Regions from separate parts of the Paenibacillus sp. FSL K6-0108 genome, predicted to be linked through region 1. Evidence: predicted binding sites of a transcription regulator. Region 1 holds the regulator's gene; each other region holds the start of a gene.
The links. Region 1 encodes Rex, which represses fermentation and respiration genes when NADH is low (regulators of the CRP and FNR family bind a similar motif). Its sites were predicted from a motif close to TTGTGAAATATTTCACAA; they were not measured.
Positions count from the first base shown of each region.

Region 2: the regulator Rex is predicted to act here: its motif matches at 1,835-1,852, upstream of pflB (formate C-acetyltransferase).
Region 3: the regulator Rex is predicted to act here: its motif matches at 4,588-4,605, upstream of MHB49_RS20420 (cytochrome ubiquinol oxidase subunit I).

Region 1 covers NZ_CP150288.1:4,869,605-4,877,527, forward strand. The annotation lists gene MHB49_RS21965 (AAA family ATPase) at 1-339, opposite strand, end outside; gene MHB49_RS21970 (hypothetical protein) at 332-859, opposite strand; gene MHB49_RS21975 (DUF5590 domain-containing protein) at 1,163-1,693, opposite strand; gene MHB49_RS21980 (amidohydrolase) at 1,735-3,039, opposite strand; gene MHB49_RS21985 (redox-sensing transcriptional repressor Rex) at 3,026-3,679, opposite strand; gene dinG (ATP-dependent DNA helicase DinG) at 3,912-6,773, opposite strand; gene MHB49_RS21995 (tetratricopeptide repeat protein) at 6,916-7,539, opposite strand; gene panD (aspartate 1-decarboxylase) at 7,657-7,923, opposite strand, start outside.
Region 2 covers NZ_CP150288.1:5,134,716-5,142,638, forward strand. The annotation lists gene pflB (formate C-acetyltransferase) at 1-1,753, opposite strand, end outside; gene adhE (bifunctional acetaldehyde-CoA/alcohol dehydrogenase) at 2,295-4,907, opposite strand; gene MHB49_RS23375 (Crp/Fnr family transcriptional regulator) at 5,337-6,053, shown strand; gene MHB49_RS23380 (hypothetical protein) at 6,139-6,852, opposite strand; gene MHB49_RS23385 (hypothetical protein) at 7,046-7,777, opposite strand.
Region 3 covers NZ_CP150288.1:4,550,583-4,558,505, forward strand. The annotation lists gene cydC (thiol reductant ABC exporter subunit CydC) at 1-148, opposite strand, end outside; gene cydD (thiol reductant ABC exporter subunit CydD) at 145-1,983, opposite strand; gene MHB49_RS20415 (cytochrome d ubiquinol oxidase subunit II) at 2,051-3,064, opposite strand; gene MHB49_RS20420 (cytochrome ubiquinol oxidase subunit I) at 3,061-4,425, opposite strand; gene MHB49_RS20425 (redoxin domain-containing protein) at 5,042-5,572, opposite strand; gene ccmA (heme ABC exporter ATP-binding protein CcmA) at 5,605-6,318, opposite strand; gene MHB49_RS20435 (ABC transporter permease) at 6,311-7,132, opposite strand; gene MHB49_RS20440 (nitrous oxide reductase accessory protein NosL) at 7,158-7,727, opposite strand; gene MHB49_RS20445 (nitrous oxide reductase family maturation protein NosD) at 7,724-7,923, opposite strand, start outside.

The DNA.
Region 1 (7,923 bases):
TGGAGGGCCAGTAAGCAGGATACCTTTCAAAGGACGAATACCAAACTTCTGAATTTCCTCATGTCGAATAAGAAAATCAAGCGCTTCCCGCAGTTCCTGCTTCGCACTCTCCTGACCACCAATTTCTTCAAACGTCAGCTTGGAAGGCCCTTTTTTCTTGCGTTTGCGTTCCTGGCCCGCTCCTACCGTAATTCCACCGCGCATTTGCATCATGAACAGTAGAGCACCCACAAACACTGCTGCGATCAGAATGGGAATCATATTTACACCGATAAAAGCAAGAAAAATAATCAATACGGGTACAAATCCAATGGCAATTTCTTTTGTCCATTTAGGCATTAGGCCACACTCCTATCTGACCGGGCACACGCGGCAGAATAATAAACTTGCTGGCATCTCCATCTCTGAGACTGACATAAACATTATTGTCATCCATGGCTGTGTTTACCTTGATCCCATTTGTAGCCATTTTAGACAAGGTCGGTGTAATCTCGGTGTATTGCTTGTTCTCCATCGCTTGAGCTACGGTAAACATCGCGCTTCCCCACCAGCTTTCCAACGCTTCGTTGGAATGATCCACCACATCCAGCTTCAACGAACGAGAACCAATCAAGGTCTGTCCTTCTTTGTGAATATATTGTACCAACCTGCCCAGATCAACATCCGGCTGCAAATCGAGTTTCAATTGTACATCATTGCGGTTAATAGTTAATTGAACATTATTGACCCCATCGTACTGGGTAACCATCTTTTCAATTGGGCTTTGCAAAGCCACATGACGATACACAAACCAACCTCCAAACAACACAACGGCTGAAATGACGGCAGTCAGAGCAATAGGCAATACTTTTATCTTCAAGTGAGTTACCCCTCCTAAATTTTGGCCCATCTTGTAGCTTGTAGGCAAGAATATGAATACAGGCATGTAATATCCTGTGATGTGCCTGACAGGATTTATTTGTGTATGATGTATCCTTGAATACATATTTGAGTATATCACATCGTATATACAATATCTAAGGCGAAAATATGAATAAATTAATAATTTTAACTATTCAAATCCAAAATGATCAGGAAAGCACGTCAAAGAACCGGTCCAGTCGGGTTTCCGTCTGCCGGTTCTTTAATGTATTCTTTTCAAATGATAGTAAGCTTGCTGATTCTAGCTATTCGGGATCGTATAGACCAGATCTACCTGTTCCCCGTTACTAAAGCGGTAAAACCGATAATAGTTATGAGTATCATCGTTATAATACACTTGCCATACATAGATTCCATTCACAACACCTGGCATAATTCGTTTGATCTCTCCACCTGGAACTTCTGAGCTGAACCGATTTCGAATCTGAGCTTCAGACATGCCGTTCTTCAACAGTTCACCGTGCACCGCATTGGTCCCCGTCACAGGTTTGTTGTTCTCATCGAACTTAATCCACACCAAGACATCCTGGTTATCCTTATCTTTGCCAATCAGGGTCCAGTATATGTTGTCTCCACCGTCTTTTTGCCCCCAAACATACTTACGCAGGTCTTCGTGTGACGTAATCCCCAGCTGTTCCTGGGCTGCCTGTATGGCCAATGCCTCTTCCTTGCGCTGATCCTGGGTAACATAGATATAATAACGCTGAAGTCCAAACAGAATCAGAACCAGGAGCAGCAGCGAAATCCATATCCACTTCTTTTTTTTCTTCAAAAGCCGAACTTCCTTTCCCTATGACGCTGCTGTCCTTGTAATTAACGGGCAAGCAGACTGTCAAATGCCAGTTGAGACTCACGCAGAATACGCTCTTCATCCATTGTAAGACACTCCCCATGTTTAACCACTTGTTTACCATCTACCCACACATGCTCCACATCTTTGGCCGATGCCGAGTAGATCGTATGGGAAATTAGATCCGTATGCGGATAGAAATGGGCTTGTTCGATGTTCAGCGCGATGAAGTCGGCCTTCATGCCTGATTGCAGAGCACCTGTATTATTCAGGAAAATGGATTTGGCACCGTACGAAGTTCCGAGCAGCAGCGCTTCCCCTGCTGGAACTGCCGTAGGGTCACCGGATACCCCTTTATGAATCAATGCAGCCAGTCTCATCTCTTCAAACATATCCAGGTTATTGTTACTTGCCGGACCGTCTGTTCCCAGGGACACTGTCACGCCTGCTTTCAGCAGATCAGGTACACGCGCAACACCCGAAGCTAGTTTCAGGTTACTGCCTGGATTGTGGGAAACGGCTACATCATGCCGTGCGAGAATCTCGATCTCTTCATCATTCAGATGCACTGCATGCGCAACCAGAGATGGACGGGAGAAGAAGCCCAATTTCTCCAGATGTTCAACCGGACGCAGTCCGTAATCAGCCACGTTCTGCTCCACTTCACGAAGCGTCTCAGACATATGCGTATGCAAAGGCAGATTCAGGTCATGAGCTACCTGTACCAGCTTCTCTATGTAATCCGGAGGGCAAGTGTAAGGTGCGTGTGGAGAGATTACAGTTGTAATTCTTCCATCTGCTTGTCCATTCCATTGACGGGCAAATGCTGCGGAATCTTCCAGTTTGCGCTGTTGTTCTTCTTCTGAGCAAAGACCGATTACTCCACGTGCCAGAGCAGCCCGAACGCCGGATTGTTCCACCACTTTCGCCACCTGATCCATATGATCATACATATCCAGAAACGCCGTTGTTCCGCCCTTCAACATTTCAAGCACGGATAGCGACGTGCCCCAATATACGTCTTCAGACGTCATTTTGGCTTCCATTGGCCACATTTTCTCCTGCAACCATACTTGTAACGCCAGATCATCACCATGACCTCTCAGAAGCGACATCGCTGCATGACCATGCGTATTGATCAGACCCGGCAAGAAGAGCAGTCCTTTTCCGTCCACCTTTGTCAGGTTTTCGTCTCCTTCCGGCAACGTCTCACCAATATGCACAATCTTGTCATTCTCTATGACCATGTAACCTTTGACTACTTTCCAATCCGTGCCCTCACTCACGGCAAATTTGCCGTTGTGAATGACCCATCTATTTGTCGTCATCTTCCTCGTCGTCCTTTCCATTTTCCAAATAATAAGCAAGACTAAGCAGATCTGTCGTAAAATCGGCATGGTGAATGCGAATATGCGGCGGAGTCTTCAGGATGGTTGGCGCAAAATTAAGAATTGCTTCAATTCCTGACTCAATTAGCTGATCCGCGACATTTTGGGCCTCCGTATCGGGAACCGTGATAATGCCTATCCGAATATTATCCTTTTTGACCGCATCCGTTAATTCATTCATCGGCTGCACCGTCAGACTGTTGATTTGACTCCCAATCTTCGGACCGTAGGCATCAAATACAGCAACTATTTTCATGTTGTCTTTGAGATAGGCATTATAGTTGGACAAAGCATGTCCCAAATTACCTGCTCCGACAAGAGCCACATTGATCTGCTGGTCTATTTTTAAAATATGGCGGATTTTCTCGATGAGATATGAAACGTCATACCCGATCCCTTTACGACCAAAGTCACCGAAGTAAGCCAAGTCTTTACGAATTTGGGCAGGATTCAAATCCAGCCTCAGTCCAAGTTCTTGTGAAGAAACCGTATTGACTTCGCGCTGATGCAGTTCATTCAAATAACGCAAGTAAACAGGCAATCTACGCACCACGGCTTCCGAAATTTTATCTGATTTCATTCAATGCTCCCCCTTACCAAGGCCACGATAGATAGATGAAAAGAGGAGCACCCTGTCTAAAACGATGCAAAAATGATTACTGAATTAAACAGGGTGCTCCTTGTTATAGAATGGATAATTGCTTAACTCACTTTACTCGTATATCCATGAAACGAATGAATGAGGTTACTCAATTTTACCGCCAATCCATGACGGCATGCAATCATGCTAGCTACAGATTATAGCTGTTATTTTATTGCTGTTCATCGGTTGGTCTCTCGAGCCATTCCGAAATGCGTGGAACCATCTGCTCAGTGAGCATGTGCTCCATTTTGGGACCAGGTAATGAGTATAAAAAGTACTTGCCATAATACGCTTCAATAACGCGTGTATCGTATACAATTACAATGCCTCTGTCTTTGCCTGTACGAACCAGTCTGCCAAATCCCTGTTTGAAGCGGATGACAGCTTGTGGCACGGACAGCTTCATAAACGGGTTTTTCTTCTGCTGTTGCAAAAGCTCGCTCTTCGCTTCGACCAATGGATGATTCGGGGGCTGGAATGGCAATCTGACAATCGCAAGACAGGTCAGAGCCTCTCCGGGTATGTCCACCCCTTCCCAGAAGCTGCTTGTGCCAAGAAGAACCGTCGCTTTTGCATCCTGGAAGCGGCGTGTAAGCTTGGAACGGCTGCCGCTGTCCACCCCTTGCCCCAGCAAAGATATATCATTGCCTGACAAGGCCTCCTTGAGCGGGTCATAGACCTGACGCAGCATACGGTAGGAGGTGAACAACACCATCATGCGTCCACGAGTCGCGATAGCCGTTTCCGCGAGAGAGTGCACGAGCATATCCACAAAGTGGGCATCGCCTACGCTGCCCTTCACGCTTGGGAAATCACGCGGAATGACGAGCAGAGCCTGTTCGCGATAATTGAACGGTGACGGCAGCATGGACGTTAACAGACGGTTATTCTCGGCAGCTTCCTGCAAGCCCAGCTGTTCGATCATGAATTGAAATGACTTGTCAACGGAGAGCGTAGCCGATGTGAGCACAACGCTTTTCTTTTTATCAAAGAACATATCCTTCAATTGTGCACTGACATCGACAGGAACAGCATAAAGTTGCAGTGATTTACTGCGGAACTGGCCGCTGGCCTCCATCCAGTACACGGTATTGGCATCATCCATGCGCATGAAGAAACGCAGATTATCTTTGATCGTCGCCAAATCCTTTAGAAGCCCTGAGATATCCGTAATCAGACTATCGGACTGATAATCGTCCTGATCTTCTTTTACTTCAAGCAGCAGCTTGTCGCCTTTACGAATCAAATCCCCTAGAGTGACATAGATTTGGTTCTCAGCATCCTGCAATTCCTGCCATTTGGCTGGTTTTTGCGAAGGCTTCAGTCGAAGAGAGAATTGTCCTGTCTCGCCAGGAGAAGCATCGCTGCGTTCAGGCAGCAGGCCAAACAAGGTATCGCTTAGTCGATCCCACATTTCTTTAACTTCGACGGCAAGCGGGAACATCTGATCAATCATGGAGCCCCACTGTACCGAATTTTCATGACCCGACAATTGAGAACGAAGCATAGGCAGTTGGCCATTACGGCTATCTTTAAACAATCGGGTCAGTGTATGAACCAACGTGAAATATTTCATATGAAGACCAAGATGTTTACCGGCTACATCCTCCAGATGATGTGCTTCATCGATGACAAGACTTTCGTAGGCTGGCAGCAGCTGATGTGCTGCTTTGACATCTGTAAACAATTTCGAATGATTCGTAATCACGATATCGGACAGCCCGGCTTCATGTTTGGCCCGGTGATAGAAACATTTGCGGAACCAAGGACAGGAACGTCCAAGACAGGATTCGGACTCACTCTGTACCGTCTCCCAGAAGTCTCCTCCGCGCCCGCTTAGATTAAGCTCCTCATCGTCTCCAGACTCCGTCTGGGTAAGCCAGACAATCATCTGAGCTGCTGTAAAATAATCCTCTTTCGGTGTAGCAAATTCACGTTTATTGATTTTATGCTCAAATTTGCGAAGACACAGATAATGCCCCCGTCCTTTGAACACCGCTGCCTTGAACGGGAACGGAACCACTTGGGTCAGCATAGGTATATCCCGTTCTCTCAATTGCTCCTGCAGGTTGATGGTATGTGTGCTGACCATGACTTTCTGTTCCTGTTTCACACTTTCATAGATGGCAGGCAACAAATAACCAAGTGATTTACCTGTACCCGTTCCAGCTTCGATCAATAGATGTTTCTCTTCATCCAAAGCTTGTCGTACACTGCTGAACATCTGAGTTTGCGCCTCACGCTCCTCATAATGGTCCAATGTCTCCTTCAGGTTATCTCTAACCTGATCCATAAACTGTTCAAAGCTTACGCCTTCCAGCGGGTTACCCTGTCGCTCATCGCGTGGTGAGCCTATATCGGTCCAGTCACTCACGTTCAGGGCGAGCTGACGGTAATACGTATGACCATCCAGATCCTGAATCGGCTCTGATTCTTTCTCTGTACGCAATCCGTCGAAAAACCAACCCAAGTCACTGTCTTCTGGCGCAAACAGGTCACTGAGGCGCTGAATCGTGATGAGAGGCAATGCACGCAGCTCATCGAGACACTTCAGTAATACAAAAGCTGTCGCAAGAGCATCACTGTCTGCCTGATGAGGGCGGTCGTGCTGAAATCCGAATTCTGAAGACACATAACCGAGTTGATAAGAGCCCAGTGACGGGAACGAAATCTTCAGGAAATCAATCGTATCCAGAATCCTTCCGGTAAATGGCAAGTAACCACAGCGATCGAGTGCATTTTGAAGAAAATGAAAATCAAAAGCAACGTTGTGTCCAACAAGTACAACATCGTCCAGCAGCGGAACCATCTCCATCATCATCTCTTCCAATGAGGGAGCATCCGCCACATCTTCATCAGTAATACCGGTTAACCCCGTAATAAACGGAGGAATCGGTACACCTGGGTTCACATAAGAACTATATATTTGAGTTATGCTGTAGTCATGATCTATGATGGCAAGTCCGGCCTGTATTATCTCACCGTCGGACTGCGTGCCGGTTGTTTCGAAATCCAATACGGCAAATTTCATTGCAATGTACGGTCCCTTCCATTCCAGTCTATGTTACAGCATAGCAAAAAAAAGGGCATTTGAAAATTAACTGACAAAAAAGGCGGTGTCCCCGCCGCTATGCCAGAGGAGGGAACACCGTCTTTTAGCCGCCGAATAGCCCTTAATTTAAGGCAGTCAGCTGATTTGCATATTGCAATTTTCCGCTGTTTAAACGACAGGCTTCCATGTTATACAGCGGTTCGGTCAACGTGGGGTCATACTGAAGCGCCTGAGCAAATAGTGAACATGCACCTTCAGGGTTCGCAAGCTTGGCCTCGATACAGCCCAGGACGTTACACACCAGCCCCTTCAATCTCGGCGAACCGTTCAGGTGCATGATCCGCTGCAAGTGTATTCCTGCTTCCTCGGTTTGTTCCAGGTTAAGATGAGCGAGAGCCAGGTAAAAACGAGTTAATGCACTTTCTGGATAGTCGGTCACAACCCTGGAAAATTGCATAATCGCCTGCGGATACATTTGCAGTTTGAAATATCCCTGACCGCGACTGAAACACTCCAGATGCAGTTCCGGCAGAGCGGTAACAGCTTCCTGTTCAGGTTCGAGGGAAGCGGGCTTATCCAGCTCCCTTTCCCTTACCTGGCTCATTTTTTCTTCAAACATCAGCCACTCATCAATCATCCCGTCACTCATCCGCTTCAGCAAATTCCACTTTTGCAGCAATTCCTGTTTGTTTAGGCCTTCAGCAGAAGGGTAGCGCTTGATAATTTCATCTAACATGTCGTTCATTTCTGCGAAAACATGCTGGAACATCGATGCATCCCCACCCTTGAAAAAATGGATTAGTGCAGTGACCTGTACTCATTTTTTGTAGAATGGGGCGATTTCATTCCCCTTACCAGTCGATTACATAATCGTCGCATGAACTTCTTGCTTCATCGTTTGCACAGGTTTATTCTGTCCATCCACAAATACAACGGTAGGCTTGTGATTATTTGCCTCTTCTTGAGACATCATCGCATAGGAAATGATAATGACGGTATCCCCAGGCTGTACCAGACGGGCCGCTGCTCCATTCAAGCAGATTACTCCACTTCCCCGTGGACCTGGAATGACATAGGTTTCCAGACGTGCGCCATTGTTGTTATTCACAATTTGCACTTTCTCATTTTC
Region 2 (7,923 bases), 270 kb from region 1:
TGCCCATGAAGCTTTCCACCAGTTCAACCGCGATGCTGTCGACACTGTCTTCATTGTTACCGTAACAAGGGAAGTCACCTTCAATTTCAAAATCAATTGCGATGCCTTGTTCGTTGCGGATCGGTTTGACTTTGGCATACTTGATTGCACTCAGGGAGTCTGCTGCAACCGAGAGACCGGCAATACCGCAAGCCATCGTACGAACGATGTCACGGTCATGCAGGGCCATTTCGATACGCTCGTAGCTGTATTTGTCATGCATGTAGTGAATGACGTTGAGTGAGTTCATATATAGTTTGGCAAGCCATTCCATCATCGGTTTGAAACGTTTCATAACCTCATTATAATCCAGTACTTCGCTTGTAATTGCCGGATATTCAGGTCCAACTTGTGCTCCCGATTTCTCGTCACGACCACCGTTGATTGCATACAGCAATGCTTTGGCCAGGTTGGCACGAGCGCCAAAGAACTGCATTTGTTTCCCGATCTTCATCGCCGATACGCAGCATGCAATACCGTAATCGTCTCCGTAGATTGGACGCATCAGATCATCATTTTCATACTGAATGGAGCTCGTTTCGATGGAAACTTTGGTACAGTATTGTTTGAACGCTTCTGGAAGCTTGGTAGACCAGAGTACCGTCAGGTTCGGTTCCGGTGCAGGACCAAGGTTGTTCAGAGTATGCAGGAAACGGAAGCTGTTTTTGGTAACACGTGTTTCCCCGTTTACCGACATACCACCAATAGATTCAGTTACCCAAGTTGGGTCTCCACTGAACAATTCGTTATAATCCGGCGTACGCAGGAATTTGACAATACGCAGTTTCATTACAAAATGGTCAACCAATTCCTGGGCCTGTTTCTCAGTGAGCAAACCTTCTTGCAAATCACGTTCAATGTAGATATCAAGGAACGAGGAGACACGTCCGAGGGACATTGCCGCACCATTTTGCTCTTTGATCGCAGCCAAGTAACCGAAGTAGAGCCATTGGAACGCTTCTTTCGCGGTTGTGGCTGGCAAGGAAATATCGAAACCGTGCATTTCACCCAGTTGTTTCAACTCTTGCAATGCACGAATCTGTTCGGAGAGTTCTTCGCGCAGGCGAATGACATCTTCATCAATCACGTCGACTTCAAGTGCATTCAGTTCGCCTTTTTTATTCCGAATCAGGAAGTCCACGCCATAGAGAGCCACCCGGCGATAGTCACCGATGATCCGGCCACGGCCGTAAGCATCCGGCAGACCGGTAATAATCCCTGCTTTGCGTGCTGCGCGCATTTCGGATGTATAAGCATCAAATACGCCCTGGTTATGTGTTTTGCGAATGTTTGTAAATATATCAATGACGCCTTGAGGCATTTCAAAACCATATGCTTCACAAGCATCAATCATCATGCGGATGCCACCGAATGGCTGAATGGAACGTTTGAATGGAGCATCCGTTTGAACACCAACAATCTGCTCTTTGGATTTATCCAGATAACCTGGTTGGTGAGAAACAATCGTCGCTGGCGTATTTACGTCAACATCGAGTACCCCGCCGTTATCGCGCTCTTTTTTGGTCAGATCGGATACGATATCCCATAACTCTTTTGTATTCTGAGTTGCACCTTCAAGAAATGCTTCGTCGCCATAGTAAGGAGATAAGTTGTGTAGCAGAAAATCATTCACATCTACGGTTTTCGTCCATGTTCCTTTGGTAAAGTTTCTCCAGCCTGTTTGTTGTTTGACATCTTTTTCGATCACCGACATAGTAATCCCTCCACAAATTTGGATTTCCGGACACATGACAGGATGCTTCACTCGTCTCATCTGTGCCCAGAGCCGCGATTAATGTGATAAATTTCACATATGAGCCGGAACATGTTCTCTCTACTTGGGAACCGGAACCGCGGATGAATGTTTTTCTTACATTTTCAGTATACGTCTTCGCTCTTTCAACATCTGTGATTTTTATCACAAAGTTTGTGACCATCCTCACTTCACCTATGCTGTGTCCACATTGAACCCTGCGATATTCACACTTAGCCACTGCGCGGGCAGAACAACTTCCGATCGCTGTTACCCCCGGATTTTTTTGATTCACTTTTTCAAAGGTGAAAATCCGGGGATAAAGGCGAACGCTTCGCTTCTTCAGTTTTTTCTGCCCTCTCCGTTATCGTGTGAATACCTGGTTCAAAAAGGAACATCACGGATTCCGTTATACCTTTTTTTATAGGAAAGACGGCAATCGGGGCTCCCCTTACGGGGAACCCTGACTATATTTGCCTAAAGCCTGCTTTTACATTGGTGGTTATTCAAACTTGCCGTAGAATGCGTTGCGGTACACGTCTGCCAGTTCAGTCACCAGCGGCAGTTTTGGATTGGCTGTTGTACATTGGTCCTCGAATGCGCGGTCTGCCAGATAATCGACATGTGCCTCAAAGTCTTTGGCATCGAATCCGATTTCCTGGAACGACTCTTCAATACCCAATGTTTTGTTCAGTTTGCGAATGGCATTGATGAGACTGGTTACCCCTTCTTCTGTCGTACGTGCAGGCAATCCCAGAATGCGGGCAATTTCGGCATAACGCTCATCTGCCACAAAGTGCGAATATTTCGGGAACGATGCAAACTTCGTCGGTTTTTTCGCATTGTAGCGAATGACGTGCGGCATCAGAATCGCATTGGTACGTCCATGGGCTGTATGGTACTGACCGCCCCATTTATGTGCCAAGCTGTGGTTAATGCCCAGGAACGCGTTGGCAAAAGCCATACCGGCAATCGTCGAAGCATTATGCATTTTCTCACGAGCCAGTTTGTCACCTTGCAACGCCGATTGCTCCAGGTATTGGAATACCAGTTGGATCGCTTTGATCGCGAGTCCATCCGTGTAATCATTCGCCATAACCGATACATATGCTTCGATGGCGTGAGTCAATACGTCCATACCCGTGTCCGCAACAGCGGTTTTAGGCAGGGAGTATACAAATTCCGGGTCTACGATCGCTACGTCCGGTGTCAGCTCGTAGTCTGCCAGTGGATATTTGGTATTGCCTTGATTTTTATCTGTAATAACCGCGAACGATGTGACTTCAGATCCGGTACCCGATGTTGTTGGAATAGCGACAAATTTTGCTTTTACACCGAGACGTGGATATTTGTAGATACGTTTGCGGATATCCATGAATTTTTGTTTCAAGTCGTTGAAGTCTGTGTCCGGATATTCATAGAACAGCCACATCGCTTTGGCAGCATCCATCGGTGATCCCCCGCCGAGTGCGATAATGCAGTCTGGCTGGAAGCGGCGCATCATTTCCGTACCGCGGTCTACCGTTGTCGTCGATGGATCGGGTTCGACATCAGAGAACACTTCAATGGCTACCGGCATTTGACGTTGACGCAGATAGTGCTCTACTTTTTCCACATAACCGAGTTTGACCATCATCGCATCCGTAATAATGGCTACACGTGTGATGTCCGGCATTTTGGCAAGGTACTGTGTTGCTCCTTTTTCGAAATAGACTTTGTTTGGTACTTTGAACCACTGCATATTCACGGTACGGCGAGCCACCCTTTTCACGTTGATTAAGTTCACAGCGGTCACGTTGGAAGAAGTCGAGTTCCGGCCATACGATCCGCAGCCCAGTGTCAGTGACGGCATGTTGGTGTTGTAGATGTCACCGATAGCGCCGTGTGTGGAAGGTGAGTTTACGATAATCCGTCCGGTTTGCAGGCGATCTGCGAATTTGCCAATGACTTCTTCGTTCGTCGAATGAATAACCGAGGAGTGACCCATGCCGCCAAAAGCAACCACTTCTGCTGCACGCTCAATCCCTTCAGATGCCGTTTTTACTTTGTAACAAGCCAGTACCGGGCTTAATTTTTCAGCCGACAATGGGAACTTCGTGCCTACCCCTTCAATCTCTGCTACGAGAATTTTGGTGCCAGCTGGAACTTCAATACCGCACATTTGTGCAATGCTGACTGCTGATTGACCTACAATTGCTGGGTTCACCGCACATTTCTCAGCGTTAATCGCACCTGCAGTCAGTTTCGCTGCCTCATCCTTGTTGACGAAGTAACAGCCGTTCGCGATCATTTTCTTTTTCACCTGGTCGAAGATCGGTTCTTCGATGATGACTGCTTGCTCGGAAGCACAGATCATGCCGTTATCGAACGATTTGGACAAAATCAGATCCGTTACCGCTTGATTGATATCTGCGCTTTTCTCAATAAAGCAAGGTACGTTACCTGGTCCTACGCCCAGTGCCGGTTTACCACAGCTGTATGCCGCCCGTACCATGCCTGATCCGCCTGTTGCCAGAATGAGCGCCACATCGTTATGATTCATCAGCGCGTTTGTACGATCCATGGAAGGATCATCAATCCACTGGATACAATCCGCTGGAGCACCATGCTTCACTGCAGCATCTCGCAGAATTTTGGCAGCTTCCCGGCTACAGTTCTGTGCAGATGGGTGGAAACCGAAGATGATCGGGTTACGCGTTTTGATGGAAATTAGTGCTTTGAACATCGTGGTGGATGTCGGATTCGTTACCGGGGTAATCCCCATGATGATGCCAACTGGCTCCGCAATTTTCTGAAAGCTTTCGTATTCGTTATCTTCAATAACCCCTACGGTTTTGTCATATTTGATGCTATGATACACATATTCTGTTGCAAATATATTTTTCGTGATTTTATCCTCATACACACCCCGGCCTGTTTCTTCCACGGCCATCTTGGCGAGCATCATATGTTTGTCCAGACCTGCCAGCGCCATCGCTTGCACGATACGGTCAATCTGTTTCTGATCCATGGACATGAATGCTGCATGTGCTTTATTCGCTTTGTCAATTAACGTTTGAATATACTGACCTGCTGTCGGTTCTTTTACTGGGGCGACTTCGTTCTTTACAGCCATCTCCCTCATCCTCCTAAAGGTTCGTATTGGTTTGTCTCTCTTCTTTACATTCACATCGTATCATGGGGAAAGAGTTAATTATGTGATTTTTTTCACAAAGTATAACAAATTTAATTTAAGTTTTTTAGTGTCCCTCATCGGGTCATTTTCACTTCCTATTTAAACTATAGGGCTGTACTATTCATCCTCCCCTTTATAAAGTGAATTTAATCACAATGTTTGAAATTTCGCCATTTTTGCCCCCTTTCCATGCCCCTCAAACGGCAAGATTAGGTATATACTGAACTTAAAAATTGAACCACCGCAATTTGTACCGTCCTTCCCAGCCCGAGATAGTGCCTGAACAGGACGGCAACAGTTTGCGGCGAACCTCGGGGGCCAGTCCAGCTGCAGAAGGCCGTCCGATGGACACAAAGGGGAGATAGACTTATGAGAGAACAACTGAGTGTACTGGAAAAACGCGGAAATACCACCTGTTTCTCGGACGTAAATTTCAATCATCTGCTCGTAACAATGAAAGACAGAACCTATCCGGAAGGAACCCATCTGTACTGGGAAGGGGATGTCTCTGACAAACTTTATTATATGAAACGGGGCCGTGCCCAGATCACCAAATCCACGGATGAAGGCAAGGAACTGATCATGTACATGTATCAATCTGGTGATATGATTGGTCAGGCTGACCCGTTCTTTGGCTCGAAACACAGCTTTTCTGCAGAAGTGCTGGAGGATAGTGAGATTGGTGTACTGGAGCACAAAGACTTGGAAATGCTGATCTGCCAGCATTGTGACTTTGCCATCGACTTTATGAAATGGATGGGCATCCATCACCGTTTGACCCAGACCAAATTCCGTGATCTGATGTTGTATGGCAAACCGGGCGCACTCTGCTCCACGCTGATTCGATTGTCCAATTCTTATGGCGAGCCTCACGGAGAACATGTCATCATTCATAAAAAAATAACGCACACAGATCTGTCCAATATGATTGGAGCAACCCGTGAAAGTGTCAACCGCATGTTAAGCGACCTGCGCAAAAAAGACGCCATTGAATACGATAACGGCATGATTGTCATCAAGGATCTGCACATGCTTCAGGGCATCTGTCACTGTGAATTGTGTCCCAACGAGATTTGCCGAATCTGACGTTTTCCCTTTCTGTAACGGTCCTGCATTCAAACCAATATAAAAAGCCCATCTTCTCTCAAAGAAGATTGGGCTTATATTATGCTCAGGATACAGTAGTCAGCTCAAGCTTTACTGCATCACGTGGATTCAACTTCATGTCCAAACCGTTTTCCATCAGTTCCTTGTCATTCACCATGATCATCCAGCGTTGGTTCATCCGGGGAATTACATTTTCAACAGAAACGACGAATTTGTTGTTCTCCGACATTCTTACAATCCCACTGGACTTCAATACATCACGCACAGTACATTCCTGAACATACACCCCGGCATATTGACGATTGAGATTTGGCATAATATTTCCACCGCTCACCTTGAGTAATGTTGTCTGGTAAGCAACATCGTCCCCCCCACTGTCAGCGGCTTTTACATATATGATCACTTCATCTTTGACATGAAGCTCCATGTCCCAATTTTCCGGGTCAATATCCTTGCCATTCAGTTTGACCGCCCAGATAAGTGAGGAATCCAGCGAAACTTCCCCAACAGATTGGATCCGCTTGCCATCTGCCGTAAAATCGACAAGTCCACTGTTCAGCAGTGCTTTCTTGAGCGTCAGACCTTCACTGAAATCTCTCTTAATGGACTTCGTTGCGTCAGGCAAAAAAGTACTGCCATCTACTGCCACAGTAATCGTATTCTGCGATTCGGTCTCCTTAACGATTGGCTGTTCGGAAGGCTGTGTCTCGCTACACCCGGCTAATATAACCAGAATAAGCAGACATATACCTATGTAACCGGGGATTCTCTTCTTCATGTAGGAACACCACCCTGCGTAAAATCATTCACCCTGTTATCCATAACCTTTATTATGGCACAAAATTCATGCAAAAAAAGTGTCAATGCCGTTACTTTTCATCCATTAGCGTCCATAACTGGTTGATACAACACAAAGAGCCTGCAAGCAGGCCCCTTGATCCGGAATATCATAATGTCTTCTGAGTAAATCGTTACTGGACACAAGCCTGCATGTAGGTACGGCCCCCGTCTCCATCCTTCAGATACGGGTTGAGCCCAAAGAACTGTTCCTCCGACACATAAACGCCTGTCAGCAAACGCCCTTCAAGTAGTTCACCATCCACCTGTACACATAAAGATGGTGCATCCACGTATTCTTGATAGAGCGGAATTTGACCAGATGAATGATGCACCTTGGATACCTTGCCCTGCTCATGCAGCGGGCGTTCAGAGAAATAGGTAGGTACAATGTAACGAGCAATCACATCCAGCTCCTGTACCGTGTAGAAGGTGTCATCACCCAGCCAGGGCGCGAACATGCGAATCTTCTCATACTGTGACCATACAATCGCCTGGAGCAGCATTTCCGCTTGAATCAAACGGCCTTCGCCCACATTCAGATACATGTGTTCTTCATGAAAGGTTGCTTTGGCCTGACCCCCAATAGAATCGGGTTTTCTCAGTTCACATCCAATACATTTCCAGCCTCTTGTGGTCTGAATCCATTTTTGCAGTACCGCCGGAGCCATAACCTGACCATTGCTATTGGTGGAATGAGTCTTCTCTCCCGCAGCATCATCCTTCACCGACGGGGAATATACGGTTCGATTAAATAGCTCCGCAGCTTTTTTGTAGATCAGATGAACCTGGATGGATGCGCTCTCAAGCTCTGCTATATCTTGTTTGCCGTAGCGTACTTCACGGGATAAGCTTTCTTCTCTCATGACAAGTGGCCTCCTCGCTCCGGCCGCCTGCGGCCATTTTATTTACAATTATACTACAACTCGCGACAACATGTGCAGAACCCTTAAGACAAAAACTCCTGATTTCCACTGGAAATCAAGAGCCTTTATCCCATCAGTTCGTTTAG
Region 3 (7,923 bases), 320 kb from region 1:
GAGCAAAGACCGTTTGCGAAATCAGATACCCACTCGCGGAAAAGAGGGCTACTCCTGCTATTCCGGCAATAAACCCACCTAGAATGGACAGGATAATATCCTTGCGTTCCTGAAGCATGGCTTTGGACAAAATCGCTAGCTCGTTCATGCTAAGCCCCCTCTTCGTTGTACATCAATCATCTCGGCATACTGAGGCAGGCGCGACAGAAGCTCTTCATGGCGTCCCGTATCCACTAACAGACCCTGGTCCATAAACAAAATACGGTCGGCATGTTGAATCGTATATAACCGGTGAGCTACCGTAATCATCGTCGCGGTTTCTGCCAATGTGGCAATCGAACGTTGCAATATCTGCTCCGTGTGCAAATCCAGTCCTACCGTGGGTTCATCAAACAAGATGATGGCAGGCTGCTTCAAAAAAGCACGTGCCAAGGCAAGCCGCTGCTTTTCCCCACCAGAGAGTCCTCGGCCTCCTTCACCAACTAAAGTATCGAAGCCAAGCTCCAATTGGGAAGCAACTTCGGCAAGCCCGGCATCCTCTGCCGCCTGCTCAATTTCAGTCCTGGACACGTTCCGGCCCGCACCAATCGCAATGTTCTCAGCAAATGTACCTGCAAAAATATACGGATGCTGTGTAATGTAGCTAACCTGTTCGAACCATGCAGCCTCATCATATTTGGATAGCGGCTGTCCATGGATTAGGACCTCTCCTGATTCAGGTTTCAACAAACCCGCAATGAGATGAAGTAACGTTGTTTTCCCTGAGCCGCTTTTGCCGACAATCGCAATGTGTTCTCCCGGATTAAGCTGGATCCGACCAGTCTCAAGCTTGAAGGATTCTGGTGCATACCGAAATCGGAGATCGTTTAATAGGATGGATGGCGGCACGGAAATGTCATTGGAGCCATCCATTTGAAACGTCCCTATCCTATTCTCTCTTTCAATCCGATCCATGCTTACGATCTCTTCAATTCCATCGGATGTACCGTCTTCCTCTTTTTCATCTGTCAACGTGCTCTCCCCAGACGTTTCTCCAAACATCTGCTCTACCTTACGAATCGCTCCCATACTTGTTCGCCCGCTGTGAAAGGCGGTTCCCGTATTTTTCAACAGACTGTAAAACTCGGGAACGAGCAGCAATACGAGAAATGCGGTGTGGAACGACATCGATTTGAATACAAGCAGCTGGATTGCCAGTTCGAGAGCCACGATACCGATACTTAGCATGACGATCGATTCCAGCATAAAGGTGTTTGTAAACGCAATCCGCAAAATGCTCATGGTGGCATCACGATAATCCAGACTGCTGCGTTCAATTTTCTTCTGCTGGCGATGTGCCCGTCCGAATATTTTCAACGTAACCAGCCCTTGAAGAGAATCCAGGAATGTACCGGAGAACTCGGCCAGCTGCGCATATTTTTCCTCTGACTTGTTTTTCGTTTTTAGTCCTACCAAAATCATGAACAAAGGAATAAATGGGGCTGTAAACAGCATAATAAAGCCTGAATTGGCATGCTGCATAAACGTTACCACCAAAATCAGAATCGGAATGATGGCAGCCTCTATCATACGCGGCATATACAGACTGAAATAACTATCCGCCTCATCCACAGCATCCAGAGCAATGCTGACCTTTCCACCTGTTTGTCCACGAAGGGTTGAAGACATCGACGCATGAGTCAAATGTTGCAGCACGCCTGCCCGCATATTCGTCTTGGCACTGGAAGCCATAAGCAAACCAACTTTCCCGTTCCCATAAGACAATCCTGTACGTACGACCATGACAGCCAGAAGTGATCCGAGCAACATGGCGACCGACGAGAGGGAAGCTTTTTCCACGAAAATCCGTTGGACTGCTTCAGCAAGCAGTGTGGCCTGACTTACAATGGCTATACCCAGAGCGAGTGAAATGACTATCAGGAGCACGAGACGTTTTCGCTGGCCAGACATTTGTTGAGAGATCAGGCTTGTTTTCCTCTTCATGCAAACGCTCCTCCTTTCTATGAATGCCTATGAGATTACTGCCTTACATCGCATAAATGAGTTCAATTTATTTTTTTTCCTTTACATAATCCGCATCAAACAGGAACAGTCTGAAGACCAGGATCAGGGAAGGAATCAACATACACATGCCTCCGATAAACACAACAACCAGTGCGAAGCCCATCGCTGGTGAGGTCACACTGTTTTGAATTGTAATGTACGGATCAAGAATAAAAGGATATTGACCAATTCCATAAGCGAAAAAGGCACAGAAAAATTGCAGCATGATGCATATAAATGCTAATCCGTATCGGCGTTCGTTATATAACAGCCACATCGCAATCATGAAGAATGCAACGGAAAGTGCAAGCAGCCACCATAAATCCATCATATTTTGAAAATGTCGCGCATTGTGCTGCCCCAAATAAATAAATGCGGTCAGTGCGATGATAATGGTCGGTGTACTCCAGAACAGGGCATAGTTCCGCACCAACTTCAACGCAGAATGATCCTCTGCCCGAGATGCATAAAAGGCCAGAAATGAGCTGCTAATGAACAATACGGAGACAATCGCCAGTCCAACGATGCTCCATGATAACGGATTGGTAAACAGCGTCCAGTAATCCAGCGAAACCGTCGAACTCTCCTTCACGATAAAGCCGCCTTCAGACAGTGTTAGCGCCACTGACAACGAAGCGGGAATTAGCAAGCCTGAGGCTCCATATAGAAACAGATATACAATATTATTTTTGGAACCATAGTTCTCAAAAGCATAGAACGACCCACGAATGGCGAGCAAAATGACCGCAATGCTTCCCGGTACGAGTAGTGCTGAGCCGTAATAATAAGCCGTGTCCGGAAAGAATCCAACGATGCCAATGTAGAAAAAGACAAAAAATACATTCGTAATTTCCCACACCGGTGATAAATAACGGGAAATCAGACGATTAATCAGGTGATCCTGTTTCGTCAATCGTGCATAGAAGGCAAAGAAGCCTGCTCCAAAATCAATGGAGGCTACAATTAAATAACCATACAGGAACAGCCAGAGCACCGAGATGCCAATCAGCTCGTAACTCATGCGCGCTCCCCCTTTTCTGTAGACTGACTATGCTTCTCCTTCATCCATTTCTCCATCTCGACTTCTGCCGGATTATTGTTGAACAAACGTCTTAGCACAAGTACACACATGACTCCGAGAACGATGTAGAGAAGCAGGAAGAAGAAAAAGATCATTCTTATGTTAGGTGATGAAGTGGCGGCTTCCTCTACACGCATATATCCCCGGATAATCCACGGCTGCCTTCCTAGTTCAGCATAGAACCAGCCCAGCTCAACCCCGAGAAAAGCCATCGGTGCTCCCAAAGCAATAACGCCAAGCAGCCACTTGTTCAGCTCATTGCGTTTTTTCCAGAACACAAACAGGAAATACAGAACTGAGATCGCCAGCAGCGTAAATCCAATTCCAGCCATTAAATCAAACAGGTAATGAACGAGCAGCGGCGGCCATTCGTCCTTCGGAAACTCCTCCAGTCCGGTTACCTCTGCATTGAAGTCACTAAAGGCCAGGAAGCTGAGCACTTTCGGCAGGTGAAGAGCGCCTATAATTTCATGCTCTGCATTCAGCCATCCCAATAAAATCAAATCTGCGCCACTTTCCGTCTCAAAATGCCATTCTGCTGCTGCAAGTTTCTCCGGCTGATGCTCGGCCAAGAACTTGGCGGACACATCTCCTGCTAACGTGTTCAGCAAGCCAAATAGCAGAACCACCGCCATCATGAGATTCAAGGCTTTTTTGTGGTAGGCAGATGCCCCTTTTCTCAGCATTGCAAAGGCTGCAATTCCGGCCAACAGAGCAGCTCCTGTCAAATAGGCCGAGCTTAATACATGAAACACCTTGGAGAACGTCGCCGTATTCAGCATCGCCTGCACCGGGTTAACCGCTGTGAATTGGCCTGCTTCCATCACAAAGCCTCCAGGCTGGTTCATGAAGCCATTCACCGTCGTAATAAAGACTGCCGACATGCCTGCACCGGTGACGATTGGAATCGTCAGTAGCCAGTGGATATACGGATTTTTGAATCGATCCCACGTATATAAATAAATGCCCAGGAAGATCGCTTCAAAAAAGAACGCGAATACTTCCATAAATAACGGAAGTGCAATGACATTCCCTGCCAGTTTCATAAAATTCGGCCACACCAGGGCCAGCTGCAGTGAAATCGCTGTACCGGTCACTACACCAACCGCCACAGAAATGACAAAACCTCGTGACCACCTCTTCGCCATCAGTGTGTAATGGGGGTCCTTCTTGCGAATCCCCATGAACTCTGCAATAGCAATCATTAGGGGTACACCGACGCCAAGCGTTGCAAAAATAGCGTGGAATCCCAGCGTCATGCCTGTCACCAGCTTGCTCCACATTACCGTATCGATTGCCATACTTTACTGCCTCCTTTCAAACTCTGTTCGATTTTTGTACTGATTTGAATCTTTTACTTATTAGGTCAGTCAGCCCTCGGACTGCGTTCTATATCAGGTTGGAAGCCCCACTAGACTGATCAGAGTTTATCTACAAACCGTTCCTCCATCGTTGTATGTATAAAGAGAATTTTTTCACAAAGTAAGAGACGAAGGAAGCTTTACCACACCATCATTGTGTGCTGCTGCACTTAGTTACTGGACTAAGCATGCATAGGCAAGGCTTGTTTTACCTGATACTGAAGGGCCAAAGTACTTAACGGGACCTAATAGTTAAAATTATTATATCTTTGTGAATTAGCAATTCAATCGCTGACACGTCTTCGTCCCTAAATGTTCAAGAAAGGATCAACTCTTTCTGACAACTCGGTGAAAAGCATAAAAAGTACCCAAAGGAGCTATTGATTCTATGGACACAACCGTGGTATTACGATTTTCAATTCCAATATGTATGCAAGTTGTTCGAGAAAACCATTCGCGGTTGCTTGAATTCTTATAGCAACTTACAAATAAAACAAAAGAAGTCGCTCGTATAGCGACTTCTCGACTTCTTTTGTTCATAAAGTCTTGCAATGCTTCAATTCTTTTGCTGTACGGTCTGCTCCAGCCATTGCTGCAAGGGAATATCCTTGGTCAACTCACCGAGCAGAATGTGACTGAATATGCCTTTTTGATCGATAATCATGGTCGCAGGCAGCCCGGTGATGCGATACAGGCCGGAGACCTTTCCGGTCACATCAATGATAACAGGAAACTCGAACTGCTGTTTCTCCATAAATTCATGAATGGTGCCCTTCGCTTCCCCCACATTGACAAACAGGGTCTCTACGTCATTTTGATATGTCTGAGCGATCTGATTAATCATCGGCATTTCCCTCACACAGGGGGTGCACCATGAAGCCCAGAAGTTAATCATGACGACTTTGCCCTGATAATCGGAGAGCTTGACCTGTTGTCCGGCTGAATTAACCGCAGTGAATTCGGGAGCGATTGCACCAGCTTCAATGGCACCGTTTTTTTGGGGCTCGGAGGATGAAGTCTGATAAATGGTCCACGCAGCGACCAGCACAGCAGCCATTCCAATCAAAATTGTGATTAAACGTCTCATTTTCGGATTCTTTTCCCCCATTCGCTTCACCTTTATTTCAACCCGAGACTATGATGAAAAGCAGCATGAAGCGACCCGAATTGTTGACGAAACTCCTCAGTAGAGCCATCTCCCACATTACGTCCTTTGTTCATAAAAACAATATGATCGGCAACATCATCTGCAATCTCTAGCTGGTGGGTTGAGAATACGACCATGTGTCCCTCCTCCTTGATCTGTTTTATCAGGTTTGCAAATTCCTGCATCCAGAAGGGGTCCAATCCATTCGTCGGCTCATCCATGATCAGCAGCGGAGGCTTGGCCAACAGAGCCTGGGCAAATAAAACACGCTGCCGCATGCCTTTGGAAAAGGTCGTGACCCGTTTGTTTTTTTGATCCACCAGGCCTACCAGGGTTAGCACTTCCTCTACTCGTGCTTTGGGAACTTTTCTTAGTGCCGCCCAGAATTGGAGCACTTCCTCTGCTGTCAGACCCTGATTAAAATGATAATCATCCGGCATATATCCAATCTGTTCCGAATACCGCTTTCGTTCTTTGGACCAGCGCATTTTGTTTACAATAATTTCACCCGAGGTAGGTTGAAGAATACCTGCCATCATACGCAGCACAGTACTCTTTCCAGCCCCATTTCCACCACATAAGGCAAGCACATGGCCAGAAGAAACATGAAAGGATATATCTTCAACAATCTGTTGTTTTTTTATGGATTTGCACAGTCCAACAATCTCTGCTTCCACGTTATCCATGAGAACGCCCCCTCTCCCAGATCCCGTAGACTGCCACGATGGAACATGCAATCCACAGCAGGCATATCCCCATGAAGATCCAGCTCCCGCTCGATGGCTGCACCCAATCTACCCACTGATAATATTCAGGACCCAGTATGGAGCCCCCGCCAAGTTTGATCACTACAAACAAACGTACCAGCTCAGCCGGATTGATGAAAGTTAGAACGGTGAGTAAGGGTTTTACCCACTGATACGGCATGATTCCCAGTACGGAGATTAGAAGCGTCGGCCAGCCGATCACAGCGAAAAACCAAACGGATACGGATATCGTTAATGCTTGCCACCGATTTTTGGATAACGAACCGATGAACAATGCAATCGTCAGAAATAGCAGCACCAGTCCGCAGGAGAATACCAGAAACAAAAGGTACGTCATCATATCTAAAGGGCTGCCCACCCATCCGCTAAGAAGTCCCATCAGACCATATCCAAATGTAACTATAGTCATTAATACAACCGACAGCCCCAGATATTTTCCTACGATAAAAGACATCGTGCCGATGGGGTATATAGATAACAATTGCCAGCTGCCCTCTTCTTTTTCAGAAGTCAAAGAAAAGGACCCCAGGAAGAGAGTCATCAGCGGCAAAAGATAAAGAATAAGATTTAACATGGAACCTGTCGTGCCAGAGTATCCTGCTACAAAATTCTGAGAGTTAATGATCAGCAAACTCAGGCTAAATACGCAGAAAAGAATCAAAAATGAATAGGCCCAGGGATTGCGAAATCCCATTTTCATTTCTCGTCGAACGACTTGCAACATATCTCCCATCATGGATCACCATCTTCATTGGCCATTACTTATGCCCTGAATCTTCCGTTGATTCGCTTTCCTCATGTGTTCCTTCATGCATGCCTTCACCCATTCCCTCTTCGGAGTGCCCATGCTCACCCATCATATCCATCATCTCGGTGTTTTGTTTCCAGTCGTGGGTGGCGAGGTCTTCAGCGGTCATGATCGTTCCCACACCCTGCTCGGCAACAAAAGCTTCGGCAGATTGTTTGTCCTTAAAATTGAGGATGCCATACGCCATGGGTGTACGAAGTGAAGCATCATATACATAAGTAGCTTTGCTGTACTCAATCCATTCCTTGTCATTATAGTCACGAACAAAATCCATCCCGATGTTATCTGTTCCGTTCTCTTCTTTCCACTGGTGCATACAACCAATGTCATCAAATTTATAATTTTTACCGTCTTTCGTCGTAAGCTGCGTGGCATAGGCATCATCTTTCACCTGCATTTTGCATATGGCACAGATATCCACGTCTTCATTGATAGGTAATGCCTCGTAATTTTTGCCGCAAGCGGTTAATAACAGCACCCCAAAGAGAAGCACCATGACTGTTCTCAAATGTGTTTTCATTTTCGTAATACCCCCGTATAGATCATAATAAAAGCTGCCATGCCCAGCAGGATACATCCGATGATCCAAACCTCAGTTGTCTCTTTCACCGATTGTGCACCTGTTTCCGCCGTCAGTGATTCCGCTTTCATGCTCATTAACGGCGATCTGTCGGTTGTCCACTCTTCCTTGCCTTCCGTAAACAAACTGCTCATGA